DNA from 2 places in the Caballeronia sp. KNU42 genome. Region 2 is predicted to be linked to the other one. Evidence: predicted binding sites of a transcription regulator. Region 2 holds the regulator's gene; the other holds the start of a gene.
The links. The regulator FliA, encoded in region 2, starts transcription of late flagellar genes. The targets are predictions, from matches to a motif close to CTAAAGTTTNNNNNNNNNNNGCCGNTA.
Positions count from the first base shown of each region.

Region 1: the regulator FliA is predicted to act here: its motif matches at 6,095-6,121, upstream of fliD (flagellar filament capping protein FliD).

Region 1 is NZ_CM132389.1:359,587-368,821, reverse strand. It holds gene ACSOSP_RS20775 (SMP-30/gluconolactonase/LRE family protein) at 1-871, shown strand, start outside; gene ACSOSP_RS20770 (YXWGXW repeat-containing protein) at 920-1,120, opposite strand; gene ACSOSP_RS20765 (DUF1501 domain-containing protein) at 1,177-2,325, opposite strand; gene ACSOSP_RS20760 (DUF1800 domain-containing protein) at 2,330-3,754, opposite strand; gene ACSOSP_RS20755 (periplasmic heavy metal sensor) at 3,829-4,302, opposite strand; gene ACSOSP_RS20750 (hypothetical protein) at 4,299-4,742, opposite strand; gene ACSOSP_RS20745 (RNA polymerase sigma factor) at 4,739-5,314, opposite strand; gene ACSOSP_RS20740 (YXWGXW repeat-containing protein) at 5,560-5,892, opposite strand; gene fliD (flagellar filament capping protein FliD) at 6,199-7,701, shown strand; gene ACSOSP_RS20730 (SDR family oxidoreductase) at 7,766-8,992, opposite strand; gene ACSOSP_RS20725 (MipA/OmpV family protein) at 9,097-9,235, opposite strand, start outside.
Region 2 is NZ_CM132388.1:2,862,097-2,871,331, forward strand. It holds gene fdrA (acyl-CoA synthetase FdrA) at 1-1,053, opposite strand, end outside; gene ACSOSP_RS12880 (DUF2877 domain-containing protein) at 1,192-2,082, opposite strand; gene ACSOSP_RS12885 (cysteine hydrolase family protein) at 2,099-2,767, opposite strand; gene flhF (flagellar biosynthesis protein FlhF) at 3,319-5,052, shown strand; gene ACSOSP_RS12895 (nucleotide-binding protein) at 5,045-5,977, shown strand; gene ACSOSP_RS12900 (RNA polymerase sigma factor FliA) at 6,008-6,739, shown strand; gene ACSOSP_RS12905 (diguanylate cyclase) at 6,761-7,852, opposite strand; gene ACSOSP_RS12910 (Rieske 2Fe-2S domain-containing protein) at 8,193-9,235, shown strand, end outside.

The sequences.
Region 1 (9,235 bases), on a different replicon from region 2:
CAATCATCTCGGCGAGGGACCGCTATGGGATGTGAAGGAACAGCGCCTCTACTGGATCGACAGCACTGCTGCCGAAATCAGCAGTTGCCGCGCCGACGGCAGCGACATACGGCGCTATTTCGTGCCGCGCCACATTGGTTCGATGGCGTTGCGGGAGCGCGGCGGTGCGGTGGTTGCGCTCGCGAACGGCCTGCATTTCTACGACTTCGAGACGCAATCGGTCAAGCTCATTGCCGACCCGGAGAGCGACGACCCCGAGACGCGATTCAATGACGGCAAGGTGGACCGGCGAGGGCGGTTTATCGCCGGCACGATGGCGTATGACTTCGACCGCTATGACGCCGATCGCGGCCAGCGTCCGACCCGCAGCGGCGGGTTGTATCGGCTGGATACGGATGGTGCGGTGACGCGTCTGGATGGCGGCATCATGTGTTCGAACGGTCCTTGCTGGAGCCCGGACAACCGCACCCTCTATTTCACCGATTCCTACGACAGGAAGATGTACGCATACGACTACGACATCGAGACCGGGGCGGTGGCGAACCGGCGGGTGTTTGCATCGGCACACGATCTGGCGGGTACGTTCGACGGCGCGACGGTCGATGCCGAGGGCTATCTCTGGTCGGCGCTCGTGTTTGGCGGACGGATCTTGCGATTTGCGCCAGACGGCAAGCTTGATCGCGTAGTGGAGTTTCCTGTGCGCAACCTGACGAGCGTGATGTTCGGCGGTCCGAACCTGGACATCTTGTTTGTCACTACCATGGGCCGGCCCATGTGGGGCATTCCGCAGAAGGAGCGCGACAAGGGCGGCTTGTTCGCCATCACCGGGCTGGGCGTAAAAGGTTTGCCCGAGCCCAGGTTCGCAGGATAGGGGCGGCCGTGTGCGCTTAAGCGGGGACAACAACCGTCCCTGGCGAAATCAGTACGCTGCCCAATGCCCGCGCTCCCATACCCACTGGTTTCCCGCCCACCTGTAGTGTCCTTTCACCCAGTGGTAACCCGGCGCGGGTTGCGCCGGCACCACTTCAACAAGCGGCTCCGGCCGCGGTGGGCGTGCGGGTTCCACTACGCAAGCGCTCAGCAAAACGCTAAGTAGTACAATGCTTAATGCATGTTTCATTTTTAACTCTTCCCTGGTGAAGTTAGGTACGTGACTGCTTGTCAGCCGTTGCGCTGCTAAGTCCGCAGCAACCGGCTGGACATCGGGCTCGCGATCTTCTGCGTGAACAGAGTCGCCCTGACCTGAGCCGGATCGAGACCGAAGGTCTCCCCTGCCGCAGCGGCAATCAGGCTGTCGAGCCCGAGCGTCGGCCGCAAATCCCGTCCCTGATACAGCGCCGACGGCGCGAGCCCAGGCCAGTCCGCCAGAATCCGGCCGCCTTTCACCGCTCCGCCCAGCAGCATCGCGGCGGACGCCGTGCCGTGATCCGTGCCGCCCGTGCCGTTCGCCGTTGCCATGCGCCCGAACTCGGTCGCAACCAGGACGGTCGTGTTGGCCCAATGCTCGCCAAGACCATCGCGCATGGACGCCATCATTGTGTCGAGCGCCTTTAGTTGCGCGCCGAGCCGCTGGTTCTGCGCGCTATGCGTATCCCATCCACCGGTCTCGATCATCGCAATACGCGGGCCGTCGCTACGGCCGAGGAAGCTCGCGGCAAGCTTGCCAAGGCTCGCCGGGTCCTGACGCGCGCCGGCATCGGCAGCGAGCCCGCGAGCGTCCATTGCAGAGCTCCAGAGCGCATGAAGCTGCGGGTCTCCCGAATAGAGTTGCGAGACGCGCACGAGCAGATCGTCGGGCGCCTGCGGCAGCGCGGACGGCGCGTATGACGTCACCTCCGCATTCCCGCGCAGCGCCAGCGGCACAGTGGGCGCGAGCGCGATCGCGTTGGCCCTGGAGGCAGGCAGCATCGACACCAGCCGGTTCAGCCAGCCATCCTTCATCTGGTAAGGCGCAGCGCCACCGGTTTCGAGCACGTTCTGGCCGTCGAAGTGCGAGCGATCTCGGTATGGCGATGCAACCGCATGCACGAACAGCGCCTGCTGGGCGGCGTACATCTTCGCCGTTTCGACAAGCGACGGATGCAGCGCGAACGTCCCGTCAAGCTTCGTTGCCGCAGACGGATCGATAGCAAGCGCTCCGCGCAGGCTTGCATAAGCGGGATCGGCGTACGGCACCACGATGTTGAGACCATCGGCGGCACCGCGCTGGATCACAAACACAAACCGCCGGTCCGACTCCACCGAAGCGAACGCCATGCGTGGCCCGACCAGCATTGCACCGACGCCTGCACCGGCGCACCACAAGAAATTCCGACGCGTGGTCATCGTGTCATCTCCTTTGGAAATCGGGGGAAACCAGCAGCAGCGCGAGCGCGGTCGGCGCGCTTTCCGCACGCGATAGTTCGGATGCCGTAGCATCACTCAGCGACCCGGCGAGCAACTGGTTGCCGAGTGTGCGCGCATCGAGCGTATCGCCGACGCGTGATGCAAAACGCTGTGCCAGCTCCACCCGGCGCACGAGCGCGTCGGGCGCGGCCCAGCTTGCGGCTATGTCGTCGTAGCCCGCGGGCGACCCCGGCCGCCACACGGGCTGGCCGAGTTGCGTCAACAAGGGCGCGACCTGCATGTTGCCTAAAGTGTTGAGGCCCAGCCCCCGCAGCGACGATACCGTCCAGTCCCAAGGCGTCTTGAACTTGGCGTCGACTGGCGACCACGCTTCAGGCGAATCGATCAACACCTGGTACACGCTGGGCAGGTCGCCGTTCGTCGCGCTGAACACGCCGGCCAAACGATCGACCAGCGCGGGCGGCGGGGTATCGGCGACAAAATGCCGGGCCAGCTTGCTCGCAATATGCTGCGCGGTCGCGGGCGAAGCGGCCAGATCGTGCAGCACGGCGAGGGCTTGCTGCTCACCGGGCTGATCGTATTGCCGGTTCATGATTGTGCGTGTCCCCGGCTCGTGCAGGGGCTGGCGAAACACGAATTGTCCGGGCGCGGCGGCGTCATTACGCTGGGCGCCCGCGCCCATGCCGCCCATTGCACCGATACTCCAGCCCGTCAGCGCACGGGCGAACTCGGTGACATCGTTTTGATCGTAGCCGCTGCGCACGCCAAGCGTATGCAGCTCCATGATCTCGCGAGCCAGGTTTTCGTTGAGGCCGGGCTTGCGCTCGGGGTGGCGCATGGCGGCGCGTTCGGCCGCCGGACTATCGGGGCCCACCGAGCGCGCCTGATCGAGGAAAATCTGCATGGCCGGATGACGTTCGACCGCGACCAGCATGTCCTCGAAACGGCCCAGTACATGAGGACGAATGGCTTCAGTTTCGAACGAGCCGGCAAGCATGGCCACGGGCGGTTTTTCCACCGATACCGCGAAGTGATTCGACCAGAAAGCCACCAGCCGCTCGACGAAAGGCGTGGGCGTTTGCAGCGCGCTCACGAACCGCGCATTGACCGCTGCGCGATAAACATCGCGGAGTTTTTCGTTATAGGACTTGCGCACCGCCTGCTTGTCGTCGGTGCCGGCGTTGCGGATGGCGCTTTGGCGGTCGGCGAATTCGGCCGCGAGCGCACTGCTTGAAGGTTGGTCTCCTAACGCTTGCGGCATCGCCTGATAACTTGCACCGGAGAGCTGGCTCTTGAGCCAGCCCTTTGGATCGGACGGGGCTGTTTCCCCCGCACGGGCACCGAGTCCGAAGCGATTCAGCGCGATCGCGGCAGGGGTTACTGATGTCACAGATGTCACGTCTGCCATGGCAGTTCCCACGAATCGAGTTGCTATGTTGCTTAAACGGCGGGGCTGCGTGAATCCGTCGGCGCGTCCCGAGTTTATTTTTTGGGCGGCGGCCCGACATGCAGCGGGCCGTGCTGTTCCAGGGCATCGACGAGTTTGAGCCGTTCATCGGGCGTCAACGTGGAGGCGAACTCAGCCACCGTTGCTTCGACCTGTGCACGCACGGCGACATCGGCTGCGCGGGTACGGGCGAGCGCAGCGTCGAGCGTGGCGCGATCGAATTGCGGCGCAGCGAGCGCCTGCACCACATCGATACGGCCCGCGCGGGCATCCGTGATCAACGGCAGGCTCTCACGGCGTGTCTGCCGCAGCGACTGGCGCAGCTGGTCCTGACGATCCTTGGGCAGTTCTGCCGCGGCGAAACGCAAGCCGCGTTGCTGTGCGAGCACGTCGGCCCGCTGCTTCGCCACCCATCGATACGTTCCGCCCGCTATCGCTCCGAGCAGGAAGATGTTGAGCACCAGCGACACGATCAGCAGTGTCTTGAGCCGGGTTGTCGGCATGGTCATTGGTCGCTCCAGTCGGCCGTCGCGCTGCTGAATACGGTGCTTTCACCGGTTTGATCGAAGAGGCTCGGCGGGTTCGATGGCGAGTTATAGAAAGATCCGGTCAACGAAATGGCCAGCACGCCCGCGGCAATGCCAGCCACGCCCACCCCCACGAGACCCGCGCCCGAGAGCCACCATTGCGGCCGCTTCCATACGGATTCCTGACGTGGCGGCGCCAATGGCGCGGATGCGAGGATGCGCCGGACCAGATCTGATTCGGGCACGGCCACGCTGTGCCTCGATAGCACGAGATCGAGCGAGCGGGCGTCGGCCAGCGCGGCCAGGACAGCCGGGTCCCGTTGGTCGAGCAGCGCCTGGGCTTCTGCGCGTTCGGCTGCCGGCCAGTGTTCCGGCATGGCGCCATAAGCCTCGGTGAGGCGGCGAAAGCGTTCGGGGGTCATCGGCGTTCCTTTCCAAAGACATGCTCGCCGCGCTCGCCGGCAAGGCGGCTGCGCAACGTTCGGCGGGCGCGCGAAAGCAGGCTTTCCAGCGCTTCGACGCTGATGCCCATCAAGGCCGCTGCCTCGACGTTCGGCAGTTCCTGGTAGTACTGCAATACCAGTGCCTCGCGCTGGCGTGCCGGCAACGCGGCGAGCGCAGCGGCAATGCGCTCGCTGCGCGCGGATTCGTCGAGTTGATCTTCCGGCAGCGGCGCCTGGTCGACGGGTTCGGGGGCGTCGTCATCGGAGATGACATCCTGACGGCGCCGCAAACGGTCATAGCACAGGTTGAGCGCCACGCGATGCAGCCAGGTGTCAAAGCGTGCCTGGCCGCGCTGCCAGCGCGACGCCTGTTTCCAGATCCGCACGAACGCTTCCTGCGCCACGTCGCTCGCCTCGTCACGGTCTCCCAGCATCCGGGTCGCGAGCGCGAGCAGCCGCGGCAGCTTGCGCGCGACCATCTCGCGAACCGCTCCGGGTTCCCTGCCATCGATACGCGCGAGCAACTCCGCGTCCGGGTCTTCTTCGTTCAATGTGTTTGATCTCGCTGATCTCGCAGCACATGTTCAACAGCTTCTCGCCGGGTTGGCCTGCGGCCCGGCGCGCCAGCGTGGGGACTGCTCAATACACGACGACCGCCGGCCGATAATAAGCCGGCCGCGCGGGATAAACGACGCACGCAGAAAGTGCCGCGGCCGCAAATGCAATGGCGACTAGAGTTTTAAGCATGGGTGCCTGCCTTTTACGTGGTGCTATGGTCAACAAAGCCGGGTCCGCTCTAGCGTGCCCAGTGACCTTCGATCCAGCGCCAGTTCGGTCCGCGTTGCACCCAGTGACCAGGCACCCAATGTGCGCCGATCCGTACCGGCCTCCAGTGGCCCGGCACCCATTCGTAGCCGCGGCCGGCCCAGCGCCAGTGGCCGCCATCCCACACATAACCGGGACGCGCGACGGGTACGACTTCCGTGCGCATCGGCGGTGGCGCCGACGGAGCGATGATGACCGCTTGCGCGCATGCCGGAGCACTGGCTAGCGCGGCCAGCGCGGTGACGACGGCCAAAGCGGCTTTTACCGCGAACGTGGGCGAAGCCCATCCTCTTGATGTTTTCATGACGGTTCCCCGGAGTAGATAAGACGCTCAAGACGCTCGATGCCAATGCTCTCGAGTGCTTAAACGCGCGCTTCCGGGAAATCCGTCGCTCGATCTTTGAGTTTTTTAAGCGGGCTGGAAGAGGGGCAATACCGCGATGCGCGCGCTAATACGAAAGCGGGTAAGCGTGCGGCTTTCCTCTGATAAATAACTGAAATATTCTCTAAAGTATTGTGTAGGCGTACCGTAATATAAAGGTAATTGATCGTAACAATAGAGATGCCGATCATCCCAACCCGGAGAAAAACCAAGGGAGTTCCAGTTTCCATGTCTGACGCAATCAAGTCCGCGGGACAATCTCTAATCAACGGCTCGACCGGCAAGAACACCGACGTACCCGCGCTTGTCGCGGCTATCGTCAACGCGCGGGTGGCCGGATTTAACGCGGCTAACGCCGCAAAACAGAAGACCAGCACCGCTCAACTGACCGCTGTCGGTTCGTTGAAATCGGTCATGTCGCTGCTGCAAAGCGCGCTGGCGTCGCTGTCGGACGGCACCGCGTTATCCGCTGTCACCGCCAAGGCCGACGGCAAGGGCATCACGGCTACAGCAGGCAAGGGCACCACCGCGGGCAGCTATGCGATCCAGGTCACCAACATCGCGACATCGCAAAGCATCACCTCCAGCGGGTTCGGCGCCAAGGAAGCGCTCGGCGCCGGCACGCTGAAACTTTCCGTGGGCGCCTCGGACGTGTCGATCAAGATCGATTCGTCGAACAACACGCTGAGCGGCATTGCCGCCGCGATCAATTCCGCCTCCGGCAATCCGGGCGTGAGCGCGACGGTGATCACCGGTACCGACGGTGCGCATCTTGTGCTGCACTCGTCGACTACGGGTGTGGCGAACGGTATTTCGGTGGAGGTCACACCGAGCGGCGAGGGCGACAACACCGGCTTGTCGAAGCTCAATGTCAGCTCGTCCACATCGACGGTGGACCCCTCGGACCCGGACAAGACCGTGGCGCCGTACACGAGCATCGGGACATCGGAGAACTGGAAGCAAACCGCGGCCGGCAAGGACGCGTTGCTGACGGTGGCCGGCACGCAGGTCAGCAGCCCGGGCAACAGCGTGACATCGGCTATTGCGGGGTTGTCGATCAACCTCACCTCGGAGTCCGTGGGCACGACCCAGACGCTGAGCATCAGCTCCGACACGAGCGCGCAGCAGAGCTCGATCAAGGCCTTCGTCACGGCGTATAACAACTTCATTGGCATGGCTGCGTCGCTGACTTCGTTCGATACGTCGCAACCGAAGGGTTCGCAAGGCGGTCCTTTGCTCGGCGACTCGATGATGAACACGGTCAGGAACGCGCTTGCAACCGCGATCAGCAAGGGCGTCCCGAGCGCGGCGGACGGGAACAAGGGGATGGTGAACCTGGGGTCTATCGGTATCACGCTGCAAAAGGACAACACGCTGAAGATCGATGAAACCGCGTTGACCGCGGCGCTGGCCAACAAGCCCGGCACCGTCAACGCGCTGTTCAATTCGAAATCCGGTCTTGGCGCGGAGATGAACAAAACCCTCACGACCTTTCTCAAGAAAGACGGCCTGCTCGATACGAGGACAACGTCGCTCAACAAGGACCTCGCCAACATCAAGGTCCAGGGCACGAAGCTGGATGCATTCGCCACGCAACTGACGAACAGTTACAACGCGCAGTTCACTGCACTCAATACGCTGATGGCGCATATGAGCAGCAATGCAAGCTATCTGACTGCGTTATTCGGCGGGGCCAACAGTGCGGGCGCACTGGCCGGAAACAGAGGTTGACGATGAACACGCCGCGCGATGGGCGGCGTTCGTTGTGCGATGACGAAGAAAGCGCGTGCGCTGCTTACTTAAAATCCCAGCGCATCTGCTCGACGATGCCAACGCCGCGCGAGGTCCGCACGCATTCGCCGACATAGTCGATAAACGGCAAGGGCTCGAAGCCGATCTCGTCGCGCAGGCGGCGGTTATCGAACTGGTAGTCCAGGTTGGCGAACCCGGCATAGATACCCAGCGCATGTTCGATCAACCGCGCCGCGGCCCGGTGCTGACGCCCGACCACATCGCATGCGATCCTGCGGAAATCGCGCGGCGCGCAGATGGAGTAGCGTTTCCCCGATATACCCGTGGCCTCATCCATCGCGCCGATGATCTGGCCAATGGTCGGCGCCTCCGAGCCGGCCGATACGTGGTAGGTGTCGAACGCCAGCTTCGGCTTGACGGCGAGCAAGGCCAGCGCGCGGGCGCAATCGTCGACCGAGACGACATCGAGCCGGGTCATCGCTTTTGCGCTGAAGCGCCGCGCGGCATGCACCACGCGAAACACCCAGAAGATGCTCGGCGAAGGCAACGTGCCCAGCACCGTATGCCCGACGACAATCGATGGCCGCACCACGACCAGCGGCAGCGACGGGTAGTAGAGGCGCAGGAGCCGCTCGACATCGCGCTTGCTTTGCGTATAGGGCACGAGGTGGTTCGTCTTGCTCCCGTCCCCGCTCTCGTTCCCGTCCTCGTTCCCGCTCTCGTTCTCGCCAAATCCGAAAGCGGACTCGGGTACGACCGGACTGCATTGCGTACCGCATGCCATGGCCGTGCTGACGTGCAGGAAACGCCGCAGCACTTTACTGTCGGCAAAGTGCGAAGCAAAACGCAGCGTGTCGCGTACGTTGATATCGAGTACTTGCGAGTTCATGGAGAACGACGCCATGGCGGCGCAGTTGATCACATGCGATGCCTGCGTCAATCGCGCGAGGTCCGCTTCAGTAAAATCGCCGCCCAGCTCGCCCACGATCACGTTCGCCTCGGTCAGCCGTTGCGCGCGAACATACGGCAGGCCGCAACGTATGGCGGAGGCACGCAGGCGGGTCAGCGCCTGCTGCGCATTCGCCGCGCGCACAAGACACACGAGACGTTCGATCAGGCCGGCATTCATGAGCGTCACCAGCACCGTGCCGCCGATAAAACCGGTAGCACCGGTCAGCACCAGTCGATCGATGCCCACCACATGCATGCGCGTGGACGCCGTGAGGCTGTCTTGCCAGGCGGTGGACAAAGGGGTTTGCCATGCAAACATAGCGTTCTCCGTGCAGAAGAAAAATGGGTAGCGGGTAACAGCGGGGAGCGGCTGGCGCCGCGCCCGCGACGCGCCTGATATCACCGGGTTTAATAGCGCCGGATCTAGTACCGATACATCACTGCTGTCGTAGCGAAAAAAGCGTTCTTCTTCTGCACGATCGGGCTGTCCGCCGACGAGCCGAGAATTCGCGTCACGCCGCCCGATGTCCGCACGGACCATTTCGGCGTGAAGGAATAAATC
Region 2 (9,235 bases):
GAACACGCCGCGAATGAAGCGCCGCATGGGCCGCAATGTACGGCTGTAATCGTGGAGACGGCCTGCGTCCGGCGTGCTGATCTCCGCTACGGTTGCCGGCAGTGCGGCGCCTGAGAGCAACGCGACGGCGAAGCCGGCGGCATCGGCCAGGGTGTACGCCGGGATGATGCCCGGCACGTTCATGTCCTCCGGCCGCGCGCCCAGGAAGTTGACGACGACCGGCTTGCCCGCCGCGCGCGCCCGCGCCAGGATCTTTTCCGCGACGACTGGCGCCGGCGGTTTGGAGATCAGCACGATCACCTGGGTGTCGGGATCGGCGGCGAGCGCATCGAGACCGTACAACATGGAGATCCCGCCAATCGATTCGTGCAGGTCGTGCCCGCCCGTGCCGAGCGCCTGCGAAATCCCGGCGCCCAACTGGTCGATGCGGCACGTCACTTCCTGCAGTCCGGTCCCCGATGCCGCCACGACGCCGATCGCCCCGCGCTTGACGACATTGGCGAAGCCCAGCGGCATCCCGTTGATGATGGCCGTCCCGCAATCGGGGCCCATCACCAGCAGGTTTTTCTCAGCCGCGAGCGTCTTGATTGCGCGCTCGTGGGCGAGACTGACGTTATCGGAGAAAAGCATGACCGAGAGCCCCAACCGCAGCGCCTTGATTGCTTCGGCGGCGGCGTAATCGCCGGGGACCGAGATCAAGGCGAGATTCGATGCCGCCTGCTGTTCCACTGCCATTTCGAGGCTGGCGAGCGGCGGCGGACGCACGCCGTCGCCGCTCGACTCCTCCGGCTTGCTGTTCAACCGCTCTTCCGCAATAACGAGCGCGCCATCGCACGCCGCGATCTCGCCGCGTACCGCGATCACGAGATCGTTCGGCCCGGCGGTGCAGCCGTCATCCAGCGCCGCATCGCGCAATTGCGCCAGATTGGTGCTGGTTCCCATCACCACCGACGCCTGCTCGATGCCAGCCAGCTTCGAGATGTGCGCGGATATCTGCATCAGGGAAACGGAGTCCTGATACATGTTCTTGAAGACTTTGGTTCTTATGCTCATTTCAGCTTCCGGTAATCGTTACACTTGCCTGGTCCAGATTTCGGCCGAGTGCTCGCCTGGCGAACCCGGCGTTGCACGCGCCGGGTGCCATCAATCTGATTAACTCGATAATCGTTTTCGGCTAATCCATATTAAAGATCAGTTCATTTCTTTCAGCTGCACTTTTCCAAGCGCTCTTATTCCGTGCAGGAAACCTCCAAGACAATCTGCGCCAGAGGACGAGCCGAATTTCATGACGTTGATTGCCGAAAGTTTTATTTCCGCCGGCGTGCTTCCGTGAATCAGGACAGACGTCAAATGGTCAATCGACTGTGAATAATGTCCCTGCAACGCGAGCGCGAGATAATGCCGGCTGATACTGGTGGTCCGGTGAAGCTGACTCTTGATTGCCGGACGCAATAGTTTCAAATGGTTGGATATGACGCCGAGATGCTGCCATGGCCATAACGACGCCAGATAGCCCAGCAGGTAGTCATCGCCATCCGGCGTCAGGCCTGCGCCGTATCCAATCAGTTCCGAGACGCTGCTTTCCAACTCCGCCTTTGCGTCGCCGGGGTTCAGGCGCGGTATGCGCCCACCCGGCGGCCAGCCCGGCAGCAATTGCAGGTTGCTGCGGACCTCGCGCTCCATGCAGTACTCCAGCAACTGGCTCGCCAGTAACGGATAAGCCGTCAGCAGCGCGTTCGGCGAATGGCCGCCCTGCACCCGCTCCGTTCCGGGCCGCCAGCATGGCGCCCGGTCCAGGTTGGCGCGCCAGAGTGTCCCGCGCAACTCGTTGTTCTCGAGCGTGATGGGCTCCCGGGAATGCGCCTGATGGCGCCAATCCCAGCCAGGCGGCGTGGCAAGCCTGATCGCCGTGGGCAGGTTCTGGTAGCGTGGACTCAGCAAGGTCAGCAATTCGCCACTCGCCGACGACATGTTCATGGCGTGCTGAAAGCAGCTATGAACCCAGAACCGCTGCGTCTCGCGTGGCCCGTGCTCCGCCATATAACCCACCGAGCACACCGGGAACGTGAGGAGGCGCGCCATGGCTGTCCGGCTGTTGTCAGCCACGCAGGCCGTCGACAATGGCCGCGGCGTCGCCCACCCAGCCGAAGATTGCGCCCTGCGCCTTGATCATCTCCAGCGCCGACTTCTGGAATTCCGGGAAGTACGATCCGACGCAATCCGCCGGAATAATGCACTCGTAGCCGCGGTCATTGGCTTCGCGAACCGTGGTGGTCACGCAGACTTCAGTAGTCACGCCGCACACGATAAGCGTCTTGATGCCGTGGTTTTGCAGGATCAGCTGCAGGTCGGTTTGATAGAACGCACCCTTGCCGGGTTTATCGATGATGGGTTCGCCCACCGCCGGATACAGCTCGGGAATGATGTCGTGCCCTGCCTCGCCGCGGACCAGGATGCGGCCCATGGGGCCGTCGGTGCCAATGAACGTCTTGCCGCCGCGCGTCAGTTTCGCGGGCGGGCAATCGGCCAAGTCGGCGCGGTGACCCTCACGCGTATGGATGACCAGCAGCTTCGCGTCGCGCGCCGCCTTCAGCACCTTCCCGCACGGGACAATCGCGCTGCGCACCAGGGAGACGTCATTTCCCAATGCCTCGCCAAAGCCTCCCGGTTCAACAAAATCACGCTGCATGTCGATCATGACCAATGCTGTCGTGCGTGAATCAAACGGGAGCGGGAACGGTTGTGCGTGAAATAGTTTTTGAGCCATTTTTATATTCCTTGATTAATGTCAGGACGTGAAATGCCTGCTCTGCTATTGCAATTTATTTGAATTGTCCTTCGATTTATTATAGGTAGGTTCGGCTTGATGGACGATAGATATTTCATCGACTTAACCATTGTTCATCGATTTCCATGGTTGATTAAAGTCGTTTCAAAAACTTAATATAATTATTATCACGAACCAGCCGGCACTGTGTTGCGCGAGAATAAAGCGGCACGCGAAATAATCATCACGGCCCTGCGGCGGAATAACACAACGGGTAATGAAACGATTCTTGAAGTTTTTGATCCAGTCGCGGCCCACATCACCGCAATTGTCTGATGTTTGATCCGGCATGCACCTCTGCGATGCAGCCCGTGCGCCGCCCCCGCCATCGATCTCCCGAATTACCCCGCTTTCCCGGCTCTTATCAGCCGATGGCCCGCCAGCCACCCTTGCAATAATTCATTCACTGGAAAACGGTACGTCGCTCAAAACCAGGGGCTACCGGTCAACCGCAACAGATCAATGTGAGCGCGAGCTCATCGGGGGATAAATTGAACATCCGCAAATTCATCGGTGCCACGAGTCGTGAAGCGTTTCGGCTCGTCCGTGAAGCACTGGGCCCCGATGCGGTCGTGCTGTCGAATCGGGTAACCGAAGACGGCAGCGTCGAGATCGTCGCGGTCGCTGACGGCGATCTCGCGAAGATCTCCCCGAAAGCCGCCGCCCAGCATCGCGAGATGAAACTGCGGGAGTCGGCCGGGAATCAGTCACATTCGCAGTCACATTCGCAACCGCAATTGCAGTCCCACGCGCCGTCTCACCTGAATTCGAATTCAGGTTCGAACGCGTACGCAAGCGGCGATGTCTTTTCATCGGTATTCGGCGCCAATCCCGAACCGCTGGATGATATGGAGCCCGAAGCGCAAGTGGACGACACGTCGCGCACGATGGCCGAATCGAATCCCTGGCTGATCGAGCATGCGCGCCGGGTAGCTCAGTCAGCGGCTGAAAGTGCGCAGCAACGCACGCTGAGCGCGTCAGCCGCAATTGCGAAGGGCTTGGGCAGTCCCGTGACCGTCACGCCGCAGGACTCCGCGCAAGCCCACGGATGGACCCGCGAAGCAGCGCAAGCCGCCGCTCGCCGGGCGGAACAAAAAACCGCGCAACTGCACGCAGCAACCCAGCACCAAATCCAAACCCCGGCGGCCCAAACCGCCAGCTCGATGCAGGAAGGCGCGTTCGCGGGCCTGCCGGCGTCGGCCGCTGCAGCCGTGACCGAAGCCATCCGCACGCGCATGGAGCAAGTCGTGAACGACACCGTCATGAATGAACTTTCGTCGATGCGCGGCATGATGGAAGAGCACTTCGCCGGCTTGCTGTGGGGCGATCGCCAGCGCCGCAGCCCGAATCACGCCGCGCTGACCAAGCGCCTGTTCGCGGCCGGTTTCTCAGCGCAGCTGGTCCGTCTGCTGATCGACAACATGCCGGAGATCGAACAAGCCGAAGAGTCGATGCAATGGGTCCAGCAAGTGCTCGAGAACAACCTGCCCGTCATGGACAGCGAAGAATCGATGATGAACCGCGGCGGCGTTTTCGCGCTGATGGGCCCGACGGGCGTGGGCAAGACGACCACCACCGCCAAGCTCGCCGCGCGCTGCGTGATGCGCTTCGGCGCCAGCAAGGTCGCGCTGCTCACCACCGACAGCTACCGGATCGGCGCGCACGAACAACTGCGTATTTTCGGCAAGATCCTCGGGGTATCGGTGCATGCGGTGAAAGACGCAAGCGACCTGCAACTCGCGCTTTCGGAACTGCGTAACAAGCACATCGTGCTGATCGACACCATTGGCATGAGCCAGCGCGACCGTACTGTCTCCGATCACATCGCCATGTTGTGCGGCGCCGGCCATCCGGTGCAGCGCCTGCTGCTGCTGAACGCAACCAGCCACGGCGATACGTTGAACGAAGTCGTGCAGGCCTATCAGAGCAATCCGGACCAGGCGCCGCTCGCGGGCTGCATCCTGACCAAGCTCGACGAAGCCACGAACCTGGGTGGCGTACTCGACACCGTGATCCGCTACAAGCTGCCCGTGCATTACGTATCGACGGGTCAGAAGGTGCCGGAAAACCTGTACGTCGCGACCAAGCGTTTCCTGATTAAAAGCGCCTTCTGCATCCCGCGCGACGGCTCGCCGTTCGTGCCGCAAGACGATGATGTGCCGCCGCTCCTGTCCGCGCTCTCAGCGCGCGCTTCCACCGAACTGCATGAGGTTCACTTTGGATAAGTTCGTGTCCGATCAGGCTGAAGGCTTGCGCCGTCTGCTGACACGCAACGGCTCCCGGGTCGTGGCGGTGTGCGGCGCCCCGGCAGGTGGATTGGGGGGAACCGGCAATACCTCGACGGTCGTCAACCTCGCCTGCGCGCTCGCCGCGCAAGGTAAGGATGTGCTGGTAATCGATGAGCGCCATAACGCGTTGTCGGTGAGCCGGCTGGCGAAGGTGCCCGACAACGGCGCGCTGGGCGCCGTGTTGTCCGGCAAGCGTTTCTTGCAGGACGCCGTCACGCGCACGCCGTTCGGCTTTTCGGTGATCGCCGCGCCTCGCGACGAACGCATCAGCCAGGACGCCGCGCATTGCCGGGTGCTGCTCGACGGACCCGCCGATGTGGTCCTGATCGATACCCAGCTTGACCGTAGCGGCGCGTTGTCGAATCTGGCCGTGCAAGCGCACGACTTCGTGATCGTGACGCGCGTAGCGCCTGCCGCGATCACCGAGGCGTACGCCTGCATCAAGCGTCTGCATTACGCACACGCTATCGGGCGGTTCCGGGTCGTCGTGAATCACGTGAAGAACGGCGCCGATGCGCAAATCGCTTTCGATAACCTCGCGGGCGTCGCCGGCCGCTATCTCGCGGTGCAGCTCATGCCGGCGGGCTGCGTGGCTGAAGATCCGCGCGTGGCGCGGGCGCACGAGCTGTCGCGTTGCGCGGTGGAAGCATTCCCGGCGACGGCAGCGGCCCGGGATTACCGGCAGATTGCCGCTGAATTGCAGTACTGGCCGATGCCGCAAGCGTCGCAGTTTGAATGGCCCGTGCAGTCCTTGCGAGCGGAAACGCAGCAAGAGGTAGAGCGTTCGATCAACTCCGGCGCGGTACGTCGCGCCGAAACGCCATTGATGCAGCGCGCGATGAGCAGTCCCGCGTCCGTGTGATGCCGCAAGAGAAGGAACAAGGTGAATGCGATGTATAACGCCCAGGGAAAACTGTCACAGTCGGAAGTCCTGACCCGCTACGCGCCGCTGGTGCGCCGGCTCGGACTGCAGCTCGTGGCGAAAATGCCGGCCAGCGTCGATCTGGACGACCTGATCCAGGCCGGCATGATCGGCTTGCTCGATGCGGCCGGCCGCTATAAGGAAGATCAGGGCGCTCAGTTCGAGACCTACGCCAGCCAGCGGATTCGCGGCGCGATGCTCGACGAGTTGCGCGCCAACGACTGGCTGCCGCGCAGCATGCGCAAGACCTCGCGCGAAGTGGAGTCCGCTGTGCACAAGGTCGAGCAGCATCTCGGCCGGTCCGCGAGCGAACAGGAAGTGGCCGAGCACCTGAACATGCCGCTGATTGAATACCAGGCCATGCTGCAGGATCTGCATGGCAGCCAGTTGATCTATTACGAAGACTTCGACCGGTCTTCCGATGACGAGCCGTTTCTCGACCGTTATTGCGTCGATAAAGCCGACCCGCTGTCCGCGTTGCTCGACGGCAGCTTGCGCTCGGCGCTGGTTGACGCCATCGATAAATTGCCGGAACGCGAAAAGCTGCTGATGAGCTTGTATTACGAGAAGGGCTTGAACCTGCGCGAAATTGGCGCGGTGATGGAAGTCAGCGAATCGCGTGTGTGCCAGTTGCATAGCCAGGCTGTTGCACGGCTGCGGGCGAAGTTGCGGGAACAGGCTTGGTCGGGCGTGGAAGCTTGAGCCCCGGCAGATAAACGTAGTTCAGGTTTCGAAATCCGCGCTGTCGGCGAATACTGTCTGGCCCTTGCCTCGCGCCTTGGCGCGATACATTGCACGATCCGCTGCGCGCATCAGCGCGGCAATATCCGTGTAACCGGGGCTCAGGTCCGGCGAGATCAGGCACGCGCCAATACTCGCCGATACATTCATCACCCGGTCCTGCACCGACTTCATTTCCGCCAGCACCGCGTGTACGCCGTTCGCCACCGTCTGCACGGCGTGGTTGCCGGTCACGTGCCGCGCCAGTACGACGAATTCGTCGCCGCCGAGGCGCGCGACTGTGTCGGTGGTTCTTACTCTTCTTGCCAGCAGCGCCGCGAAAGTTTGCAGCACGACGTCGCCGACTTCGTGGCCGTAGGTATCGTTGACTTCCTTGAAGCCGTCGAGATCGATCAGCAGCAGCGCGGTCGCGCCTTCCTGTCCCGTCGATATCGCCATCACCGCCCGGCCGATGGTCTGTTCCAGCATGTAGCGGTTGCTCAAGCCCGTGAGGGGATCGGTACCGGCCTTCAACGCGAGGTCGCGGTTCGCGCTGCCCAGGCGGCCGATCAGCACCGCGAGATAGATCGATGCCCCAAGGACGCTTAGGCCAATCCCGAGCGCCGCGAGCTGATTGATCATCCACCAGGGCTGCAGGACGGACAACGCGACGATACCCAGTAGCGCCGTTCCACACGACAACGCCAGCGTGCGCTTGCCGTAACGCCCGGCCGCGCCGATCAGAAAAAGGAAAACGGCCCACAGCATGGGCAAGGTGAGCGCGCCTCCGGCGCCGAGAACCACGGTGAGCAGGACCTGATCGGCGACCGTTGTGCAAGCGAGGCGCAGATCCGACTGCCGCTGCATTTTGCTGATGATTAGCCGGGTCGCGACGCCATAGATCAGGCAGAGCGCGAGCGCATGGAAACTGGCGATGGCGGCGGGCGTCGGATCGAACCACGCCAGCACACCGTAGACTGCCGCTGCGAGGCCGCCCAGTATGACTCGCAGCGTCGCCTGCTCTTTTTCCGGATCGTGATGCGGCGACCACACGTAACCGCGCTGCCGGTGCAAGGGGTCCTTCGCCTGCCCCATTCTGAATCTCCCTGATGTGATGTCGAAGGTGATGCCGAAGTGCTGATCGATGCCGCGTTTTCTGCAGTTTTTCTGCCGTTTTTCTACAGTGCCTGCGTGTTGCAGAATTGCAATCGTACTGCGTCGTTGAAAAGTGACCGAAAAGCGCACGAATCGGCTAGATTCATGGCTGATTAATGCTGACTTGTTGCGATCGATTTCGAACGGAGCGGGATGCATTCAGCACGTTAGGGTGTTTTGGCGGCTTGCGGTTCTGTCCGGCTTCATTTCGAATCGATGTTTGTCGGGTTGGTTGATCGTTAGTTGATCGTTATTTACTAAGCAGGTTTTTCGACGTCCGATGCAACCCTCTGAATTTGCTTCTTCCGCTGGCAGCGTGAGTGCTGCCGATGACGCCCACTCCGTGCCCGATGCCGCGCTGCTCGGCGAATGGCTGCCTGTCTGTAATAGCGCCGATGTGCCCGCCGGGGAATTGCGTGGGTTTGTGGTGGCAGGGGAGCGGCTGGTGGTCTGGCGCGACGCATCGGTATCTGACGATCCGGCAGCGCAGCCCGATATTTCCACCGATGTCCACGTCTGGCGCGACCGTTGTCCGCATCGTGGAGCGCAGTTGTCGATGGGCTCGGTGACGGGCGGCTTGCTTGCGTGCCCGTATCACGGCTGGCGCTATGACGTCGATGGCCAATGCATCCACATTCCCGCCAATTCTTCGATACGCCCCGCGAAGCGCGCTTGCGCGCGGACGTATCGCGTGGAGGAGAAATACGGCGTGGTGTGGACGTGCCTCGGCGAGCCCTCGCGTCCGCTTGATTTCTTTCCGGAGTACGACACGCCCGGTGTGCGCCGGATCAATCTTGCGGCGCAGATAGTGCGTTCATCGGCGCCGCGCGTGGTCGAGAATTTCCTCGATATGGCGCACTTCCCGTTCGTGCATACCGGCATTCTCGGCGATGCATCGCACGCAGAAGTGCAGGATTACGAAGTGATTGAAACGGAGGGAGGGCTTGAAGCGCGGCAGTGCCGGTTCTGGCAACCCGCTGGGTTGCCGGGACAGGAGGGCGTGGATATTGACTATGTGTATCGAGTTAAACGGCCGCTGGTGGCGAGTTTGTCGAAAGCGGCGCAGCACGGTGCGGGCGCGTTGCATCTGTTGCTGGTGGCATCGCCGGTGAGTGAAACGGAGACGCGGGCGTGGATGGTGTCGGTGTTCGAGGATGAAGTTTCGTTGTCCGACCAGGAACTGCACGACTTCAATATGCAGATATTGATGCAGGACACTCCGATCGTGGAATCGCAATGGCCGAAGCGGCTGCCGCTCGATCCGCAGGCGGAGTTGCATCAGGTTTGTGATCGAATGTCGGTGGGGTATAGGGGGTATTTGAG